Linked DNA regions of Filimonas effusa. The protein of the gene in region 1 binds, or shares a complex with, the protein of each later gene. Links are inferred from orthologs where the notes say so. Each region holds a gene or a part of one and is shown in the gene's direction. Other genes may lie near its edges. The genes, in order: metK and groL.

The links.
Region 2: the proteins of metK (region 1) and groL are in contact, whole or in part, in a cryo-EM structure (PDB 8P4O), measured with the Escherichia coli proteins. The link is inferred for Filimonas effusa from one-to-one orthologs.

What each region holds. Positions count from the first base shown.
Region 1 is NZ_SDHZ01000001.1:2,063,493-2,073,688, reverse strand. What follows is about bases 641-3,631. They hold metK (methionine adenosyltransferase), read left to right. Parts: upstream 641-1,504; coding sequence 1,505-2,758; downstream 2,759-3,631. Other genes in these bases: ESB13_RS07705 (hypothetical protein), read right to left, coding at 3,340-3,631; ESB13_RS07710 (nucleoside deaminase), read left to right, coding at 2,864-3,337; ESB13_RS07720 (glycogen/starch synthase), read left to right, coding at 641-1,452. Outside these bases: panC (pantoate--beta-alanine ligase), read right to left, coding at 1-523; more of ESB13_RS07720, read left to right, coding at 634-640; more of ESB13_RS07705, read right to left, coding at 3,632-3,669; ESB13_RS07700 (RNA polymerase sigma factor), read right to left, coding at 3,669-4,238; ESB13_RS07695 (C40 family peptidase), read left to right, coding at 4,470-5,237; ESB13_RS07690 (DUF1634 domain-containing protein), read right to left, coding at 5,540-5,932; ESB13_RS07685 (sulfite exporter TauE/SafE family protein), read right to left, coding at 5,937-6,776; ESB13_RS07680 (inorganic diphosphatase), read right to left, coding at 6,852-7,403; ESB13_RS07675 (hypothetical protein), read right to left, coding at 7,495-7,902; ESB13_RS07670 (Rv0361 family membrane protein), read right to left, coding at 7,916-8,401; ESB13_RS07665 (C40 family peptidase), read right to left, coding at 8,460-9,137; ESB13_RS07660 (PhoH family protein), read right to left, coding at 9,143-10,126. UniProt on the Escherichia coli protein: Catalyzes the formation of S-adenosylmethionine (AdoMet) from methionine and ATP.
Region 2 is NZ_SDHZ01000001.1:947,132-957,242, reverse strand. Bases 1-2,906 are described here. They hold groL (chaperonin GroEL), read left to right. Parts: upstream 1-589; coding sequence 590-2,224; downstream 2,225-2,906. Other genes in these bases: ESB13_RS03490 (hypothetical protein), read right to left, coding at 2,659-2,906; ESB13_RS03500 (co-chaperone GroES), read left to right, coding at 231-515. In the rest of the region: more of ESB13_RS03490, read right to left, coding at 2,907-3,603; ESB13_RS03485 (hypothetical protein), read left to right, coding at 3,653-4,003; ESB13_RS03480 (FKBP-type peptidyl-prolyl cis-trans isomerase), read left to right, coding at 4,044-4,511; protein translocase subunit SecDF, read left to right, coding at 4,593-7,694; ESB13_RS03470 (hypothetical protein), read left to right, coding at 7,840-8,229; ESB13_RS03465 (TolC family protein), read left to right, coding at 8,521-9,834; ESB13_RS03460 (efflux RND transporter periplasmic adaptor subunit), read left to right, coding at 9,866-10,111.

The sequences.
Region 1 (10,196 bases):
CCATTATTATTTCTACGGGAATATTTTCGAGCTGTACCATTCTTTTCAGCACCAGGCATTGCTGGTAATCTTTCTGACCCAGGAACAGTGCGTTGGGCTGTACAATATCCAGTAAACGATGTACTACCTGGCAAACTCCCTGAAAATGTCCGGGGCGGTAGGCGCCGTCGAGTAAGCCTTCGAGTTCGCCCAAATCGTAGTGATGACCCGGGGTTGTTCCGGAGGGATAGATCTCCGAGACACCGGGCAGGAACAGCATATTTATACCGGCTTGTTCCAGCAGTCTGATATCGGCATCTGTAGTAACCGGATATTTCTCAAAATCTTTAGGATCATTGAATTGTGTAGGGTTTACGAAGATGCTGCATACTGTAATATCGTATTGATGGCGTGCCAGTTCCAGCAGGGACAAATGTCCCTCATGCAAGGCCCCCATGGTAGGTACAAATCCAATGGTTTTTCCCTCGTGGCGGGCTGTGGAAAGTGCCGCCTGTAAGTCTGCTACTTGTTTAAAAAGAATCATAATTCGTGTCGTTAAAAAGGGCGTTCCGGACGCTATAGTTGAATTTCCAACGGTTTTTAGTACCTTTGCCCACTAATTTTTAAGGTTTTAAGCCTAAATTCTCTCTAAGAATGTCAACAAAGAAAAGAATTTTATTCATAGCCACCGAGATGTCACCGTACTTGGAGCTGACAGAATTTGCGGAGATAGTGAATAAACTGGCTATAAAAAGCAACGACAGCGGATTAGAAGTAAGATGTATCATGCCACGTTTTGGCACCATCAACGAAAGAAGGCACCGGTTGCATGAAGTAGTTCGTTTATCTGGTATTAATGTTTCTGTAGACAATGATGACTATCCTCTTCAGATTAAAGTAGCTTCCCTGCCTAATGCCAGGCTTCAGGTGTATTTCCTGGACAATGAAGACTTCTTTAAGCGCAAGCAGGTATTACACGACGACCAGGAAGAATGGTTTGATGACAATGGTTTGCGTGCCATATTCTTTTGCAAAGGAGCGCTGGAAACCGTTAAAAAATTCGGCTGGCCTCCGGACCTTATCCACTGCAGCGGCTGGATGACGGGTCTTATTCCGATGTATCTCAAGACTGCCTATAAAAAAGAGCCTGTATTTTCGCAGAGTAAAGTTGTGTTCACTATTGGAGCCAATACTTTTGGTGAGTCATTAGGTGAAGATTTTGCGGAAAAGGCTATTATCCATTCCAATATCAAGGATAAGGATGTAGAGCCTTTTAAAGAGGCAGATAATACAGCCATGTTCCGTGGTGGGGCTGCTTATGCCGATGCTATCAGCTTTGGTTCTGACGCCGTAGACAAAAAGCTTGTCGACGAATTCAGCAAGGTAAAGGGCAAAAAGGTCATTCCTTTCAAAGGCTGGGACAGTGATCTAACTGAATACCTGGACCTTTATACCGACCTCTCAGGCAAGTAATTAGCGCTGTATTGGCTTTACATTTATATTTGCGACCATTAAATTCTATACAATGCCTTATTTGTTTACCTCTGAAAGTGTATCTGAGGGGCACCCAGATAAAATAGCCGATCAGATATCCGATGCTTTAATTGATAATTTCCTGGCCTTTGATCCTGATAGCAAGGTTGCCTGCGAAACGCTTGTAACTACCGGACAGGTGGTATTGGCGGGAGAGGTAAAGTCCAAAGCCTATCTTGACGTACAGGAAATTGCCCGTGGCGTTATCCGTAAAATAGGTTATACCAAGAGTGAATATATGTTCGAAGCGAATAGCTGTGGCGTACTCTCTGCTATTCATGAACAATCTGCAGATATTAACCAGGGCGTTGTGCGTAAGAAAAAAGAGGAGCAGGGCGCCGGCGACCAGGGAATGATGTTTGGTTATGCAACCAACGAAACCAATGATTATATGCCTCTGGCATTAGATCTGGCGCATAAGATCCTGGAAGAGCTGGCTGCTTTACGTCGTGAAAACAGCGAAATCACCTACCTGCGTCCCGATGCCAAAAGCCAGGTGACCCTGGAATATGACGATAATAACCAACCGATCCGGATCGATGCTATCGTTGTATCTACCCAGCACGACGAGTTTGCTGCTGAAGAGAAGATGCTCGCGAAGATCAAAAAAGATATTATCAATATTCTGATCCCGCGCGTTCAGGCTAAGTATAAAAAATACGCTCACCTGTTTAACAGCAAGATCAAATATCATATCAACCCTACCGGTAAATTTGTAATTGGTGGTCCTCACGGTGATACAGGTTTAACCGGCCGTAAGATCATTGTTGATACTTATGGTGGTAAAGGCGCTCATGGCGGTGGTGCTTTCAGTGGTAAAGATCCAAGCAAAGTAGACCGTTCTGCTGCCTATGCTACCCGTCATATCGCTAAAAACCTGGTAGCAGCCGGTGTTTGCGATGAAGTTCTGGTACAGGTTTCGTATGCTATTGGTGTGGCTAAACCTACCAGCATTTATGTAAATACCTATGGTACTGCGAAGGTAAACAAGACAGATGGCCAGATCGCCAAGATCGTAGAAGGCATTTTTGATATGCGTCCTTACTTTATTGAAGAGCGTTTGAAGTTGCGTAACCCTATCTATAGCGAGACTGCCGCTTATGGTCATATGGGGCGTAAGAGCCAGACTGTTACCAAAGAATTCAAAACTCCTGATGGCAAGACCATCAAAAAAAGAGTGGAACTTTTTACCTGGGAAAAACTGGATTATGTTCCGCAGGTGAAAAAGGCTTTTGGTATCAAATAGATCATTTCAGTTAAACCGACTATAAAAAAGGGGTGTACAGCTTAAACGGCTTGTACACCCCTTTTTCGGCCTTATCTATTATTCTACTATCTATCTTTACGTATTATGACCCGGGAGCAAAAATTCATGCAGGAGGCAATCCATCTTTCCCGCCACGGTATGCAACTGCAGCACGGTGGTCCTTTTGGCTGTGTTATTGTTAAAGGGGAGGAGATTGTTGGAAGAGGATGGAACAGGGTAACTTCGACCAATGATCCTACGGCTCACGCTGAAGTAGTTGCTATCCGCGATGCCTGTAGCCGGCTGGGCACTTTTCAGCTGGATGGCTGTGAAATATATACCTCATGTGAGCCTTGTCCCATGTGTATGGGCGCTATTTACTGGGCCCGTCCCAGGAAAGTGTATTTCGGTAATACACGTGAAGATGCTGCGACTGCAGGTTTTGACGATTCTTTTATTTATACTGAATTAGCCTTACCGCTCGACAGCCGTCTTATTAAGCTTTGTAACCTGGGAAGAGAGGAGGCGCTGGTGGTTTTCAGGGAATGGGCTGAGAAGCAGGATAAAACCGCTTATTAGGCCTATTTATTGCGGAAATAAAGGTGTATGATGACATAGGCGAGGGTGCAAAGGATGAGTATAACCACCATTGCCATTAATGGCCCTGAGATATTCCGGATCTTTCTTTTTTCCTTATGTTGTTTCCGTTGATGCAACTGCTGCTGTAACTGCTGGTTCAGCTGCAGCACATATTGCTGCATTTTGTCGTTGCTTTTGAACGACTGCAGTCCTTCCTGCGCGTCGTTAGAAAATGCAAAGTCCATATCCTGTGGCGTTTGCAGGAACTGCATCAGATCATCTTCATTCAACTCTTCGTGATCATCATTCAATATGTCTTTGATGTCAGCCATTATTTCTCTTTCATTTTCTTTTCTACCAATAGTTTAATATTCCGTTTCCCGTTCTGTATATGGCTTTTCACCTGTAGTGCGGTATAACCGGTAATATCGCAGATCTCCTGGTACGACTTTTTCTCCAGGTAGAATAAAGTTACGCAGGTTTTTTGTTCTTTATTGAGTAAGGGTAATGCTGTATTTACAAGGTCGAGGATCTGTTCTTTTTCCTGTAAGCTGCTTTTGTCTGAAGAGGTATCTGAAACAATCATCGATTCATCGAGCTCCTGCGGGATTTTACCGTGTTTATCGCGCAGGCGCATGAGGCAATGATTGCGTGCTACCATGTACAGCCAGCTTTTGAAATATTCGACCTTATATTTTCTTATTTCCGTGATCACCTTGAGGAACACCTGCTGTACGCTATCTTTAGCTTCTTCCTCGTTCTTCAGGTATTTCATACATACCCCAAGCAATAACATGGTATAACGTTGCAGTAGATAGCCAAGCCATTCGTTTTCGCCTGACTGATAGAACCTGTCAAGTAATTCCTGGTCACTTATATGGGCAAGGCTTGCTTTATTCACGGCTTCAAAGTAAGTACATTATTTCGATAACCACCTGTTTGCTCATGGCGGTATATCCCTAAGATGCATTTTGGACGTTTTTCCATAAGGCGTGCTGTTTTTCCGGACCATATATTTCAGGGGAGTTGAAGCGTAAAGCATAGCAGTTGCCAGCCGTTGTTTTTGAATTAATTGTTTATTGGACTATTTTTAGTGCAGTTAATGTTTTTGCCCCCCAAAATCAACAAGTATATGACCCATGTTGTCTGTATCGTAGCCGCTGCCCCTGTAAGAGCCACTGCTTCGCACCGATCGGAAATGGTAAGCCAGCTTTTACTGGGAGAATTTGCGGAAGTGATAGAAAGTACAAAAGATTTTACCCGGATCCGTGGCCTGTATGATGGCTATGAAGGATGGGTCCAAGCCAGCCAGCTGACGCCGGTAGAGGCTGCTACAGCTGCATTACAACCTTTGCGTTATACCACATCGGTCACGGATGTAATGGAAATGAACGGGACGGTTGTGCGTTTATCGATTGCCAGTCCTGTTTATGACGAAGCAACGCAACTGGGTAAATATAATTTCAAGTATATGGGGAGTAATGGTTGTGTTGCTCCTTTTTCATTTGATGCAGCAGCGTTGACTGCCACTGCACGTAATTTTCTTAATGCGCCTTATTTATGGGGTGGCAGAAGTTCTTTTGGAATTGATTGCAGCGGTTTTACGCAGCAGGTATATAAAATGGCCGGAATTCATTTGCTCAGAGATGCCTCACAGCAGGCCACGCAGGGGGAGGTGACAGGCTTTTTGCAGGAGGCCCGCTGCGGTGACCTGGCTTTTTTTGATAATGAGGAAGGTAAGATCACGCATGTAGGTATTTTACTAAGCAGTGATGAAATTATTCATGCGTCGGGAAGAGTGCGTATTGATAAGATCGACAATGAGGGAATCGTGAACGGGGATACGGGTGAGAGAACGCATAGGCTGCGGATCATAAAAAGAGTTACTGACACATTATAACAGGACAGTGAACGTATGCCGGACATTAAAAAAGAAAGGCGCTTCACAGTTGAAGCGCCTTTCTTTTTTAATATGTTGTAAGCTGCTAGTTATTTTCCAGCAGGTTCATTGCTTTGCAGAAGTAGGTAATAGTACCCGGTAATGCCAACCAGAAAAATTCACGGTAAACAATCATCAAAACTACCAGGATTGCTAACCAAAAGAAACACCAGAACCAGTACTTGCCAGTTGATTTTTGAGCTACCATTGTCTTATTAAGTTTGTGCGAAAATAAGTAAAAAAATGATCTGTTGAACAAAACACTAGCCTGCCACCCCGCTAAAAAGGCTTACCAGGATGATCAGGAGCACAATGGCTGCAATTACCAGGTACATGTAATCTTTTTCCAGTGCAAATCCGATAGCTGAGATCACGATACGTGCGATGGGTGTGGCTATGAGCACTATCAGGCCAAACTGAATGATAGAAGCGCCTTGCAGGCGTGTCATACCTTTAAGAATATCCGAAAGCTGCAGCAGTTCACTGTTTTCGCCTGTGAACGACACGTACTGGGGGCGTGGGCCGTTGCCCTGCTGGAAGATATAAATGATGCCACCGGCCAATACCAGTAATGCCGATAAAATAACGCCAATACGCAGCAAGTTGCCCAGCGTAAGCTGCAGGTCGCGGTTTTTTATTTCAGGTGGTTTGTTCATACAGTTATATGCTATGCGTAAAGCCTTTATAAATCATTTGGAGCGCCAGTAGCCCTACTACCACTGCAAAAATGATCTTTAATTTTTGAGGAGATACTTTGGCCAGTACGTTAGAGCCTGTATAAGCGCCTGCCAATACGCCCAGCACCACCGGCATCGACAGCGTGGGGTTGATATAGCCGCGGTAGAAGTAAACACCAGCGCTGGCGGCGGCGGTGACGCCGATCATAAAATTACTAGTGGTGGTAGATACTTTAAAAGGCAGCTTCATCATTGTATCCATAGCTACCACCTTCAAAGCTCCGGATCCTATACCCAGTAAGCCTGAGAGGATGCCAGCCAGCCACATGACGATAAAGCCTCCCGGTACCTTGTGTACTGCATAGGGGATCAGTTTGCCCGATGCATCGGGATAGGTGCTGTTGAGTTTAAACCGTTCTGCCCATTTGTTGGTAATAATATCACCGGACTGGCCGGCATGACGGCGTACTGAAAGTGATACGGAAACAATAAGCACTATGCCGTAAATGATAGAAATGAGATGGGTAGGAGTGTACATTGCAAGTGCGGCGCCACAGATGGCGCCGGCAGTGGTTGCTATTTCGAGGAACATGCCGAGCCTGATATTGGTAATGCCTTCTTTAACGTAGGCAATAGCCGACCCCGACGAGGTAGCTATTGCCGTTATAAGAGAAGTACCTATTGCATAGCGCAGGTCGATGTCGAGTACCAGTGTAAAGAAAGGTATGATCACCACACCGCCGCCCAGTCCGGTTACAGAACCGAGCAGGCCGGCGATATACGAGGCTGCCAGTATGCACAGTAGAAATACCAGTAGAGTCATAATGGTTAATTTTCTATACGCGTCAATCGCTGCTGAAGATTATGACTGACATATCCGGTATCCGTTGGGCAAAACTTACCCTTTTTTTGAAACGTAGGTATCCCTGTATAAGGAGATGGCCTGTTCCACGATTTGGAAGGCTTTTGCCTGATTGCCAAAATCTTCTACACGTACACTCTTGTTTTCCAAGGTTTTGTACTCTTCGAAGAAATGGCGTAACTCACTGAAGAAGTGAGGAGGCAGTTCATCAATATCGTTATAATGGTTTACGCTTGGGTCTTTTGCCGCTACTGCAATGATCTTATCATCGCCGTCGCCGCCGTCGATCATTTGCATTACACCAAGTACTTTGGCCTCAATAAGCGTCAGGGGCTGTACGGGTAAAGAAGTGATCACGAGGATGTCGAGCGGGTCTTTATCGTCGCCGAGGCTTTGGGGGATGAAACCGTAGTTTACAGGATAATGGAATGAAGAATAGATCACACGATCCAACTTCAGTAATCCACTGGCTTTATCTATTTCGTACTTGGCTCTTGAGCCCTGCGATATTTCGATTACCGCATTTACATATTCAGGAGCGTTGTCGCCGTAGGGAACGCCATGCCAGGGATGCAGAACATTCATCATAAGATAAGATAAATTTTTATAGAGGTTGCAAAGGTAATGGGTTATCCATTACCAAAAATAAAGTTCAAATCCTGGGCGTATTGATACAATATTACATATTTCCACTAAAAGTGTACTTGAAATCCACTAACCATGTTTCCTGCCGCTTTATTACTTTCAGTTTTCTTGCTATGCGGTCGAACGAGTTCCTGTAACTGAGGATTGTTGTGCTATCGTTTACAGTTTCAACGTTCTCTATCATAATGGATGCCTGCTTGTACTGACTTTTGTCGGAGCTGCCTTTGCTGTTGAAGCTTTCTTCGAGTTTAGCCAGGCCGGCGACATTCTCGTCATCCTTTATCATATAAAAGGCTGCCTGTTTGAAACGGCCTTTGAGGCAGTCGTCGATAAAAGAGCGGCCGGCATCAAGTGCGCTGGTAGCAGGTTCCTGCGTCTCGTTACCGGAGCCGCAGGAAATACCTGTTACCACAACCGCTATCAGGGTTAGAAATAAACGCATAAATCCGTTGTAATTACTTAGTGGAATCAACAGGGGCTGGCAGCGTAACAGCTGAATCTATACCAACTTCAGGCGCTGCATGGGGCATAGCACCGTTTTGAGGCATGGCATCCATTGCCATTTTCATAACGGAGCTTTTATCGAAAGCAACTTTCCACTGGCCTTCTTCTTTCTTGAGGCTAATGGTAACGGGTGCTTTTTTGTCTTTAGAGATTACTTCAGCAGTAGCATTGTCGCCGTTGATCTTTACGTTGGCAACGTTAATTTCTTCGTTTTTCTCCTTTTTAGCCTTGGCAGAATCGGCAGGCTGCGGGAAAGAAGCCAGCATATTCAACAGCGTTTCGCTATCCTTGGTGGCATACTTTTTCGCTTCAGCGAAATCTTTGTTTTCAAGTGCGTGGAAAAACTTTTTAATGGTGTTTTCAGGTCCGTTTGACTTACAGCCAACCATACCTGCCAGTACAAAACCGGCCAGGAATAACAGGAACAATTGCTTCATAAGATTAATTTATGCCGGCAAGATATAACATTGCATCGGGAAACAGAAAGCTGAATGCTTAATATACATATCTTCTTATTTCGCTGCAGCGCGGGTGCAGGAAAATGCGGTCCGGAGCTACATAGGCGAGGCCGTTAAGGGTATCTTTGCGGAACCGGAAGCCGTAGGCGGATGCCTGTTCGAGCATTTTGTACACAAATTCGGAGCAATACATAGCAGTATCGGTGTGCAGGTCAAATTTCATATCAAAAGGCAGTCCGGCGGCATAATGATGGGAGAGGAGTTTGTGCAGCTTTCCGTTCTGATCTGCTGTTAAGGGAAAGCGAAACACACCGAAGCCCAGGTTATCCAGGGCATCGCAAAAATTGCCGAGCGTTTCTTTTTTCAGTTTCTGATCGGGGTTGATCTCGCCGCCCAATGCGTGGTAGACATAAATATTACTATCGGAGATGCTTACAATACCACAATGCGAGTAGGTGGCATCCAACTGGCAAAGCTGCCGTAGGCCCTGGCTGGTGAAGTCGTTGCCTGTACGGGTGATAATATCGCCGTCTTTCAGGATCAAACGGGCAGAATCGATACATTCCAGCGAATGTTTTTGCCTGGCGGCCTTCCATTCTGCCAGCTGCAGCTGTTGTGTGTTGTCTGAAGCCGTACTATAGGGGTTACAGGCACTACAGGCAAAAGCAAAGAGGCAGCTTAACAGCCACCTCTTTTTAATAAACGATACATTCATAATAATCATGAGGAATGCGAGTACCTGGTTTCTTCTTTTTCTTTCTCCTTGTCGTACGCTTTGATGATTGCTTTTACGAGCCTGTGCCGTACCACGTCTTCTTCGTCGAGTTCGATATGAGCGATACCATCGATATTCCGCAGGATCCGGGTTGCCTTTTCAAGGCCGCTGCGCTGGTTTTTAGGCAGGTCGATCTGTGTGGGGTCACCGGTGATGATCGCTTTTGCGTTGGCTCCAATACGGGTCAGGAACATCTTTAATTGCAGATCATTTGTATTCTGCGCCTCATCGAGGATGATAAAGGCGTTGTCGAGTGTACGGCCGCGCATATAAGCCAGCGGAGCAATTTCTATGGTGCGGGTGCTCATATAATATCCCAGTTTATCTGCGGGGATCATGTCGTCCAGCGCATCATATAAAGGCCTCAGGTATGGGTCGATCTTTTCTTTCAGGTCGCCGGGCAGGAAGCCGAGACTTTCACCTGCTTCTACGGCGGGGCGTGTTAAAATAATTTTCTTAACCACTTTGTTTTTCAACGCACGCACTGCCAACGCTACTGCGGTATAGGTTTTACCTGTACCTGCGGGTCCAATGGCAAAAACGATGTCGTTGCGGTCGGCAGCCTGTACCATGCGTTTCTGGTTAGCTGTACGGGCCCTTACTGTTTTTCCGTTAGGCCCGAATACCAGGATGTCATTGGGATTTTTTTCTACAAAATTGTCGATGATCTCAGCATCATCGCCTCCTAAGATCTGTTCAAAATAATTCGCGCTCAAATCGCCATTACGTTCCATGTACTGTACGATGAGGTCGATCTTTTCCTTGGCTGTTTCGATATGCTCAGGAGCTCCGCTTAATTTAATTTGTGTTCCTCTGGACAGGATCTTTAACAGCGGAAATTTCTTCTTTAGCAGGTCCAGCTTCCGGTTGTTGACACCAAAAAATTCTATTGGATTCACGGTGTCCAGGTTGATGATGGTTTCTGTCAAGGTACTCACTTTTGGGTGAACAATGTAAAAGAGATACTCCAAATTCAATGCCGGCTACAATATAACAATT
Region 2 (10,111 bases), 1.1 Mb from region 1 along the record:
CCAAAAAAATCAATTTTGGTGGCAGAAGTTGTTGAGAAAAATGAAATTTTGTCACGGTTACAGAAATATATTCCTTTGCAGGACGCAAATATTGGCAGCCCTCCTCCCTTAAAAATGCCGGAATTAGAACAAAAATGAAATTTTGACCTGTTTTCAGCAGCTCTAAGCCTATGGCATAGAAATCGTTAACACAGCTTTTGTAAAACTCAAATTTTTAAACAGATACAACTATGGCCAAGAAACCAAATAGTGTTACCCCACTTCATGACAGGGTGATCGTAAAACCAGCACCTGCCGAAGAAAAGACTGCAGGTGGTATCATTATTCCTGACACCGCTAAAGAAAAACCACAACGCGGCACAGTAATCGCTGCCGGCCCCGGTAAAAAAGACGAGCCTGTAACCGTAAAAGCAGGTGACACTGTCTTATATGGTAAATATGCCGGTACTGAGATCTCTATTGAAGGTGCCGACTACCTGATCATGCGTGAGAGTGATATTCTCGCTATCGTTTAAATCTTAAATACCGGATACTCAACATCTTAGTTAAATTCCGGGTAAATATTTCCTTTTAAAAACAGCGTTTAACAATGGCTAAGCAAATATACTTCGACATCGAAGCAAGAAATAAAATGAAAAAGGGTGTTGACACCCTGGCGAATGCGGTTAAGGTTACCTTAGGACCTAAAGGCCGTAACGTAGTAATCGAGAAAAAATTCGGCGCTCCTGCCGTTACTAAAGATGGTGTTACCGTAGCAAAAGAAATTGAGCTGGAAGACGCTATCGAGAACATGGGCGCTCAAATGGTGAAAGAAGTAGCTTCCAAAACTGCAGATATTGCAGGTGACGGTACTACTACTGCAACCGTACTGGCTCAGGCTATCATCAGCGAAGGTCTGAAAATGGTAGCTGCAGGTGCTAACCCAATGGATCTGAAACGCGGTATCGACAAAGCGGTTCAAACTATTGTAGCTAACCTGGCCACTCAGAAAAAAGATGTTGGCAACAACAACAAAATGATAGAGCAGGTTGCCACTATTTCTGCCAACAACGACAACGCGATCGGCAAACTGATTGCTGAAGCCATGCAGAAAGTAGGTAAAGAAGGCGTTATCACTGTTGAAGAAGCAAAAGGTACCGATACTACCGTTGACGTAGTAGAAGGTATGCAATTCGACCGTGGTTATATCTCTCCTTATTTCGTTACCAACAGCGAAAAAATGGAAGCCGACCTGCAGAACCCTTACATCCTGATCTACGACAAGAAGATCAGCGCTATGAAAGATATCCTGCACATCCTGGAGAAAGTGGCACAAAGCGGCCGTCCCCTGGTTATCATTTCTGAAGACCTGGAAGGTGAAGCACTGGCTACCCTGGTAGTAAACAAATTACGTGGTACCCTGAAAGTAGCTGCTGTGAAAGCGCCTGGTTTCGGTGACCGTCGTAAAGAAATGTTACAGGATATCGCGGTATTGACTGCTGGTACTGTAATCAGCGAAGACACTGGCTTCAAACTGGAAAACGCCGACATCACTTCTTTAGGTCAGGCTGCTTCTATCACTATCAACAAAGACAACACGATCATCGTTGGTGGTAAAGGCAAGAAAAACGATATCGTTGCCCGCGTAAACCAAATCAAAGCTCAGATCGAGAACACTACATCTGACTACGATAAAGAAAAATTACAGGAGCGTCTGGCTAAGTTAGGCGGTGGTGTGGCTGTACTGTATGTAGGTGCTGCTACTGAAGTGGAAATGAAAGAGAAGAAAGACCGTGTTGACGACGCTTTACATGCCACAAGAGCTGCTGTAGAAGAAGGTATCGTTCCTGGTGGTGGTGTTGCTTATATCCGTGCGGTATCTGCTTTAGACAAACTGAAAGGTGTAAATGCCGACGAAACAACCGGTATCTCTATCGTACGCCGTGCTGTAGAGGAGCCTTTACGTCAGATCGTAGCCAACTGCGGCCTGGAAGGTTCTATCATCATCCAGGGTATCAGGGAAGGTGAAGGTGACTATGGCTTCAATGCCCGCACTGAAACCTTCGAATACCTGTTCAAAGCGGGTGTGATCGATCCTACCAAAGTTAGCCGTGTAGCATTGGAAAACGCTGCTTCTATCGCTGGTATGCTGTTGACCACTGAATGTGTGGTTGCCGACAAACCAAAACCGGAAGCTGGCCATAGCCATGCTGCTGCTCCTGATATGGGCGGTATGGGGTATTAATTAAACGGCAGATGACGGATGATAGCTTGAGACCAGATTCCCTGCGTTTCAATGTTACAACAGACCCGATTCTTGCAAATTCATAAAACGGGGCCGGCCAATTTCTTTTGGTCGGCCCCGTTTGCTTTTATAAAAAGGGAATATAAGAGCCGCAGCTATGCCATATTGAAGATGCTGACAGTAAAATATCAGTAAACGGCAACTATACCATCAATATACCTTAAGTATACTATAACCGCTCTTGTATCGCACTTATATCGCAGATGCATCGCACTTGTATCGCACTTGCCCGGCTTTAGCCGCCCGCAGCACTTTTTCCCCCGGAGCCCGGTTTTTAATATTCCTGCCGGTAAAACCTTACCGTTAAGCCTGCCCGGTCATGTAAAAAGTGAAACCGTGTTTCCAACTCTTTTATTTCTCTCTGTCCGTGGCTCTCAGTCTTGGGCTAAGGTTACATTTCTGTCGAGATACATCCTCAGGGAGTCTTTTACTCTCGTTGAGTCCCCGATATTCATATTGTGTTTGAGATACAGGCGGTATTGGTAGGAGTTGTCGGACAGCTTAGTGCTATCGTAGAAGGCAGGGTCGCCAAACGATTGCAGCTGTGCTGTGCGGGTACGGGCCCGGTCGCCGCTGGCGGTGGTTTCAAATACGAATTTATAGCTGCGCATGCCTCCTGCGGCAGCCTGAGTGGCCGGAGCAGCAGTTGTTGCAGTGCCCGGGGCCTGCGTATCGGCAGAAGCAGCTACCGCAGTTGCAGTAGTGTCGGGCTGTTGCTCTCCGGGGGGAGGCGCCTGTTGTTCGGACTGAACACTATTGCTGCCTTTGTCATCCTTTACGCGGTTGTAAATGGCCCAGGCTACGCCGCCAATCACCAGTACCAATACCACGAATGCGAGTCCTGCCAGGCTGTTCTTTTTGCGGATACGCCCCGATTCTGCCGGATCGGCTTCGATATAATGTTCTGTAGTAGAAACGGGCACCATGGGGCTGGCGACAAAGCTGGCGCCGGATTGCTGAGAGAATTCGTATCCCATGGATTTAGCCATAAACACGGCTCCAATACCCGGGATGACATAGGGTTTCCCGATATTGATGAACTGGCGGACCTGCTCGAGGTAAGAGGATAGGTCGGCTGCCACCAGGGCCCTGTTCTTTACGGATCTTTCGGCAATAAAATCCAACAGCAAGGGGTCGGTTTCGGCCTTACGGTCGAATGAAAATTGCACAACAGGGGCTGCATTGGTGCCATGTTCAGGTAATTTCTGATCTCCGGTCACCTGTAACGTCCCGATCTTCTCGAGGGTTACCTGCTGGTGCTGGACCAGGAAGTCATGAATGAAGGCATCGTATTTATTCACATCGCTAGTTTTAAGCAATGTAATGATTTTAACCAACTTATCCACCTTTAGGCTAACTTTGAGGGGTATGTTAGCCAAAAGAGAAGAAGCGTTCATCACCTGGTGGGAGCAGAACCGGGATCGCAACAAACGTGCGCTGCGGCAGCTTTTCGTGGGTTTGCCTGTTGGCGTGGCGTTTGGCGCGGGCATTTTATTATCCCTAGGTTCAGGGTGGTACGAGCGCGCCAATATGGTAGCCAACAGCCAGGTAAATCCGAATGTAATAATAATAGCTGTTGCCGTTATTGCTGTTTTTATTGCTGTTTTTTACAAGAAATACCAGTGGGAAATGTATGAGCAGCAATACCGTGAGTTATTACAAAAAAAGAAAAACCTGCTTAAAAAACAGGAAGATGCAGCTAATCCAGCTTCAGAATAGTCTAATACACAGAATAAACCTGAAATTAATATTTCTCTCAATGCGTTATTTTTCACCTCTCCTACTGATCGTTTTTGTTTTTAGTTTTAGTTCCTGTTTTAAGAATAATGAAAATGGCTGTGAGGCTGTAGCTCCTGAAACGGAAGCCGGCAAGATGAAGTACTTTTGCGATACGGCGGGAATCAAGTATTCACAACTCCCCAACGGCCTGTTTTACGAGATCATGACTGCCGGGAGTGGTGCTTCGCCATCGCTGGAATCGCGTGTAACGGTGACCTATACGGGCGCTTTGCTTACCGGTTATGTATTTGACAAATCTACGGCACCTGTAACATTTAATTTAAATGGTTTGATCGGCGGCTGGAAAGCAGGTCTGCCGCTTATTAAAAAAGGCGGCCGTATAAAACTGGTGATCCCCTCCTATTTAGGGTATGGCTGTACTGCAATGCCCGGACTTCCGGCGAATAGTGTTTTGTACTTCGATATCAGCCTTACAGATGTTCAATAGGAGCTTTTTTTTAGTATCTGTTTATTTTGAATGTCAACCCCTATCTTTGCCGCTCAATAAAAATTGAAAACCCTTACAAGTATGCAACTGAAAGGTTTGGTGCGTTTCTTTACGATTGCGCTGATTTTAATTTGTCTCTACCAACTGTCTTTTACCTGGTTTGTACGCAGCCACGAAAGCAAGATGGAAGAAAAAGCAGAGAAGTGGCTGAAGGCACATTATGCTACGCCTGAACAGAAGTACCCCGGCGACAAAGCACTGCAGGCTGCTTATGCAGATACATTAAAAGAAGCCCGGAAGAATCAAGTAAAACATCTGCTCGATAGCACAAAAGATGCTAAGGTCGGGCCATTTGGCGTTGTCAGCTACAAGAGCGCCAAAGAAAGCGAGTTAAAGCTGGGCCTTGATCTGCAAGGCGGTATGAGCGTAACCATGGCTGTTGGCCTGGATGGATTGATCCATTCCCTGGCAAACAACACCAAGGACGCGGCTTTTAACAACGCAATGAAAGCAGCAGTTGATCGGAAAGCCAACAGTGGCGCCGATCTTATCACGCTTTTCAATGAAGAGTTCAAGAAAGCCAACCCTACAGCCAAGCTGGCGCCTTATTTCTCGGCACGCAGCAATGGAAAGATCAAATTTGATGCTTCTGACGCTATCGTTATCGGTTATCTCCGTGAAGAAGCCGGCAAAGCCTTCAACAATACTTACCGTATTTTACGTACGAGGATAGACCGTTTTGGTGTAGCCTCTCCTACCATTAACCCCGATCCTGCCAAAGGTATCATTACCATTGAGCTGGCCGGTGTGAACGACCCGGAACGTGTACGTCACTACCTGCAGTCTACTGCCAACCTCCAGTTCTTCGAAGTATATAATATCAGCGAAGTAGGTGAGGCGGTTGTTGGTGCAGAAAAAGCTTTATCAGCTTATCTGAAAGGAACAACAAGCACCGACAGCCTGCTGGCCAAACCAGCTGCCGACAGTGCTGCTACTACAGCTGCTCCTGCTCATGATACCACCACTACCGGTACACTTTCTGATCTGAGCGGCGGCGCCAAAACAGCTACTGCCAAAGGAGATGTCGATTCTGCGAAGCTGAGAGCGCTTGAATATCCTTTGAGCAGCCTTATTGGTTTCTCACAGGGTCAGCGCGGACAAAACGGCCAGGTACAATATCCTGCCAACCTGGGTTATGTACAGGTAAAAGATACGGCACAGGTTAATGAATACCTGAAGATGAATGTTGTTCGCAGCCGTTTCCCTTCCAACCTGACCTTCATGTATGGAAAGGTAGACGAAAGCGATCCTAAGTTCAGCAATATCATTCCTTTGTATGCCATCCGCACAAAAGACAACGGTTCTGCTGAACTGGAAGGTGAAAATGTAAGTGAAGCACGCCAGGATTTTGACGATAAAGGCCGTATTGCCATCAAAATGGGTATGGACCCTATCGGTACCAAGATCTGGGCTAAAATGACGGAAAAGAACATAGGCAAGCCTATTGCCATCGTTCTTGACAATATCGTTTACAGTGCCCCTTTCGTGAATAGTGTGATCCCTAACGGACAATCTGAGATCTCAGGTAACTATTCGCTTGTTGAAGCACAGGATATGGCAGATATCCTCCAATCCGGTAAACTGCCTGCTCCTGCGAAAATTGTACAGGAACAAATTGTAGGGCCTACCCTGGGTAGTTCTGCTGTAAAAGGCGGTATGCTTTCTTTTGGCCTGTCGTTCCTGGTGATCTTTGCACTGATGCTGGTTTATTATAACACAGCCGGTTTGATCGCCAATATTGCCCTGATACTTAACCTGCTGTTCACAATAGGTGTACTTAGCTCAATGGGCTTTACGCTTACGGCTCCCGGTATAGCAGGTCTGGTTCTTACTATTGGTATGGCGGTTGATACCAACGTACTGATCTTTGAAAGGATCAAAGAAGAGTTAACCAGGGGTAAAAGCTATATGACTGCGGTGAACGACGGTTACAAGCGTTCTTATGCGCCTGTACTGGACGGACACATCACTTCATTGCTGACGGCTGTAATCCTTGCTTATTTCGGCCTGGGTCCTGTATTAGGCTTTGCTACTACACAAATCATAGGTCTCCTGTTGTCTTTGTTCTGCGGTATCCTGGTATCACGTGTGATCTCAGATATTTATACCAACAAACAGCGCCACTTCAATTATTTCACCGGTATAAGCCAGAAAGTGTTCAAACACGCTGCTTACAAATTCGTGGAATACCGTAAAGCAGCTTACGCGATCTCTGTGGTAGTACTGATACTGGGTGTAAGCGCCCTGTTCTATGGATTCGACTACGGCGTTGAATTTGAAGGCGGACGCAGCTATACTATTGTATTTGATAAAGCTCCGGACCAACAAGCTGTATCCGATGATCTGAAGGCGGTGTTTGGAGAGTATCCTGTCATTAAAACAGTTGACAAACCAACCCAGCTGAATATCACTACCGCATATAAGATCCATGAAACCGGCAATAACGTAGACTCACTGGTTGAAGAAACCTTATATACCGGTTTACAGAAACATTTACCAGCCGGAACTAGTTACAAGGTATTCAGCAGTAAATACAAACAAAGCTCTCAGACGGTATTGCCGACCATTTCAGATGATCTGAAAAAAGGTGCTACAAAGGCTACTGTACTGGCGCTTATTGTCATCTGTTTCTACATCTTTATCCGCTTCCGCGACTGGCGTTATTCTGTGGGTACTATCGTATCACTGTTACACGACGTATTTGTAACACTGGCAGTGTTCAGCTTCCTGCGTAAGGTAGTGCCATTCCCGCTGGAAATTGATCAGCACTTCATTGCGGCGATCTTAACGGTTATTGGTTTCTCGATGAACGATACCGTTATCGTATACGACCGTATCAGGGAAGATACGAAACTGATGAAGGGGGAAAGCAAGATCAACATTATCAACAGGGCGATCAACCAAACGTTAAGCCGTACGGTGATGACGTCTCTGACAGTGTTCCTTACCATCCTTATCCTGTTTATCTTCGGTGGTGAAGTTACCAGAGGTTTTGCCTTTGCGATGCTGATTGGTGTTGTTACAGGTACTTACTCCTCTATTTTCGTAGCCGCTCCTATCCTCCTGGATCTTGGCAAAAAAGACAAGCCATTGGGTGGAGACATTGAAGACGTGAAGAAATAAACACAGTTTACTTTGATATAAAAGGGCGATACTTTCCGGTATCGCCCTTTTTTTTATTAATTTGTAATTAAAACTAACATTACAGGCGCTATTAACACTTAGTTTTCAGAATTCATATGTAAAATTGTGCTAAGTTTTTCTCTGCATGAGACCAACCAGAATACATATTGCCCGGCTGTTAAGTTTTGTAGTAGCACTGCAAATACTGAACATGAGCGTATTCATGCAGGATTTTGATCCTATTGACATACATGCTGAAAGCATAGGTGAGATCAATGAAATCAACTCTGTAGTGGAATATGTGGCTGAAATAGTGCTGCAGAATGAGAATGCGCTTCCTGAATATCACCAGGACAATATTGAACACAAAGACCTGCAGGCGCACAAGCATGTTCCTATTAAACTAATTACCTTCAGCGACCTTGTAACTGTTGTACCGGTACCCATTGCCAGGTATACTTATCAGCATCCTATTAATGATTCCAGGCTTTGCTTTTTTGTAAAGGAGATAAATCCGCCGCCGCCCAAGGCGTAGCATAGATGGTATTTTGGCAGATGAAAGGAATAGGGAGTTGTTAGGATAGTCTGGTTGACTTTTTATTCAATATCCTGTTTACCAAAGCCAATGCATCCCGGTTATGGGACCAATTTCCTTGATTTCCGTGAACAGTATTTAATGTATCGATTTTTAAGGCTTAAGGCGTGTATGCTTTCAACTGCCGGCACTCAGGGTGCCGCCACTGGACTCAGGCCGATGCTTTTATATTCCGATACGAATACTGCTGTTTAGCGTGTTATTTCTATTTTCTCATATTTAACTATAACAATGAAAAGGCTTTATCCTGCATGGGGCGTAGCGGCACTGGTTTCAATACTGCTGTTACAGTCGAAGGCTCATGCACAAGTAAGTAGTTACACCGACACGTTGCGGCTGTCGTTACCGGATGCGGAAAAACGTTTTATAGACAGCAACCTGCAACTGCTCGCAGCTCACTATGATGTAGACGCCCAAAAGGCATTGATCAAACAGGCCGGTTTATGGGATAACCCTGTGTTGAGCACGGATCATATGATCACGGCAGATAACAAATGGTTTCCTTATGGCAAAACGACATCGGACGGCGCTCCCCTATCGCAATATGCCATTCAGCTGGAGCAGCTTATTTATACTGCCGGCAAACGCGGCAAGCAAATAAATATGGCTGTCACCAATGGCAGGATCAGTGAATTACAGCTGCAGGACCTGCTTCGTAATCTTCGTTACCAGCTGCATGCGGGTTATTATATGGTAGCCAAGCAAATAGCTTACCGCCAGATATACCAGGAGCAACTGGCACAGCTGCAAAAGCTTTCCAGCGGCATGAAAACCCAGCTGGAAGCGGGTAATATTGCCCGCAAGGATTACCTGCGGATACAGGCGCTGGTGTTATCGCTGCAACAGGATATGGCGGAGCTGGACAGGGATATAGCGGATACACAGACCGACCTGCGGGTATTGTTACAGGTAAAGGATGGCAGCTTTATATTACCTGCCACCAATGCAACGGCTTTATTTGCCGGGGTTAACGCATCGATGCCTGAACAGATAGATGCCGTGATTGCCAGCGGGGAACAAAACAATCCTTATTACCAGTTGCAGCAGGCGCAGGTGCTTTACCAGCAGCAAAACCTGGCTTACCAGAAAGCGTTGCGGGTGCCCGATGTTACGGTTCAAACCAATTTTGACAAGAACTCGAATGTTGCCATCAATTACTGGGGCGTAGGGTTTTCGGTACCGCTGCCGCTGTTTAACCGGAACCAGGGGAATATAAAGAGCGCCGAGGCTACTATTAAACAGCAGCAGGCGCTTACACAGGATGCCGCTACGAGCTTACGCCAGGATATCCGTAATGCCTACCAGAAGCTGGCTATTGCGCTGCAACAGCATAACAGCAGTCGCGAGCAGTTTTATGAAGATTATCGTGGTATGCAGGAAAACATGGTTAAAAGCTATGCTTTAAAGCAGGTGGGTTTACCTGAATTCATAGACTTTTTTACAGATTTCACCACATCGCAGCAAAGGTTGATTGCACAACAGCTAAACCTGGCTTTGGCCAAGGAGCAGCTGAATTATGCCGTAGGTACAGATGTCGTGAAATAAAACATTCAGAAAAAAGTCAAAACAAAACACAATGAAACAATCATACAAAAAGATATATACCACCTTTCCTGTTGTAATCACTGCGCTGGCGTTCATGGCAACCGGCTGTAAGGGTAAACCGGAGCCTGAAGTAAAAAACAGCGGGTTTGTATTAAGTGATACCATGGCCAAGATGATTGCGCTTGATACGGTGCGAACGGCGGCAATCGACAACCAGCTTACACTTAGCGGGGAGATCAGCTTTAATGAAAACAATGTCATCAAGTTATTTCCGAGG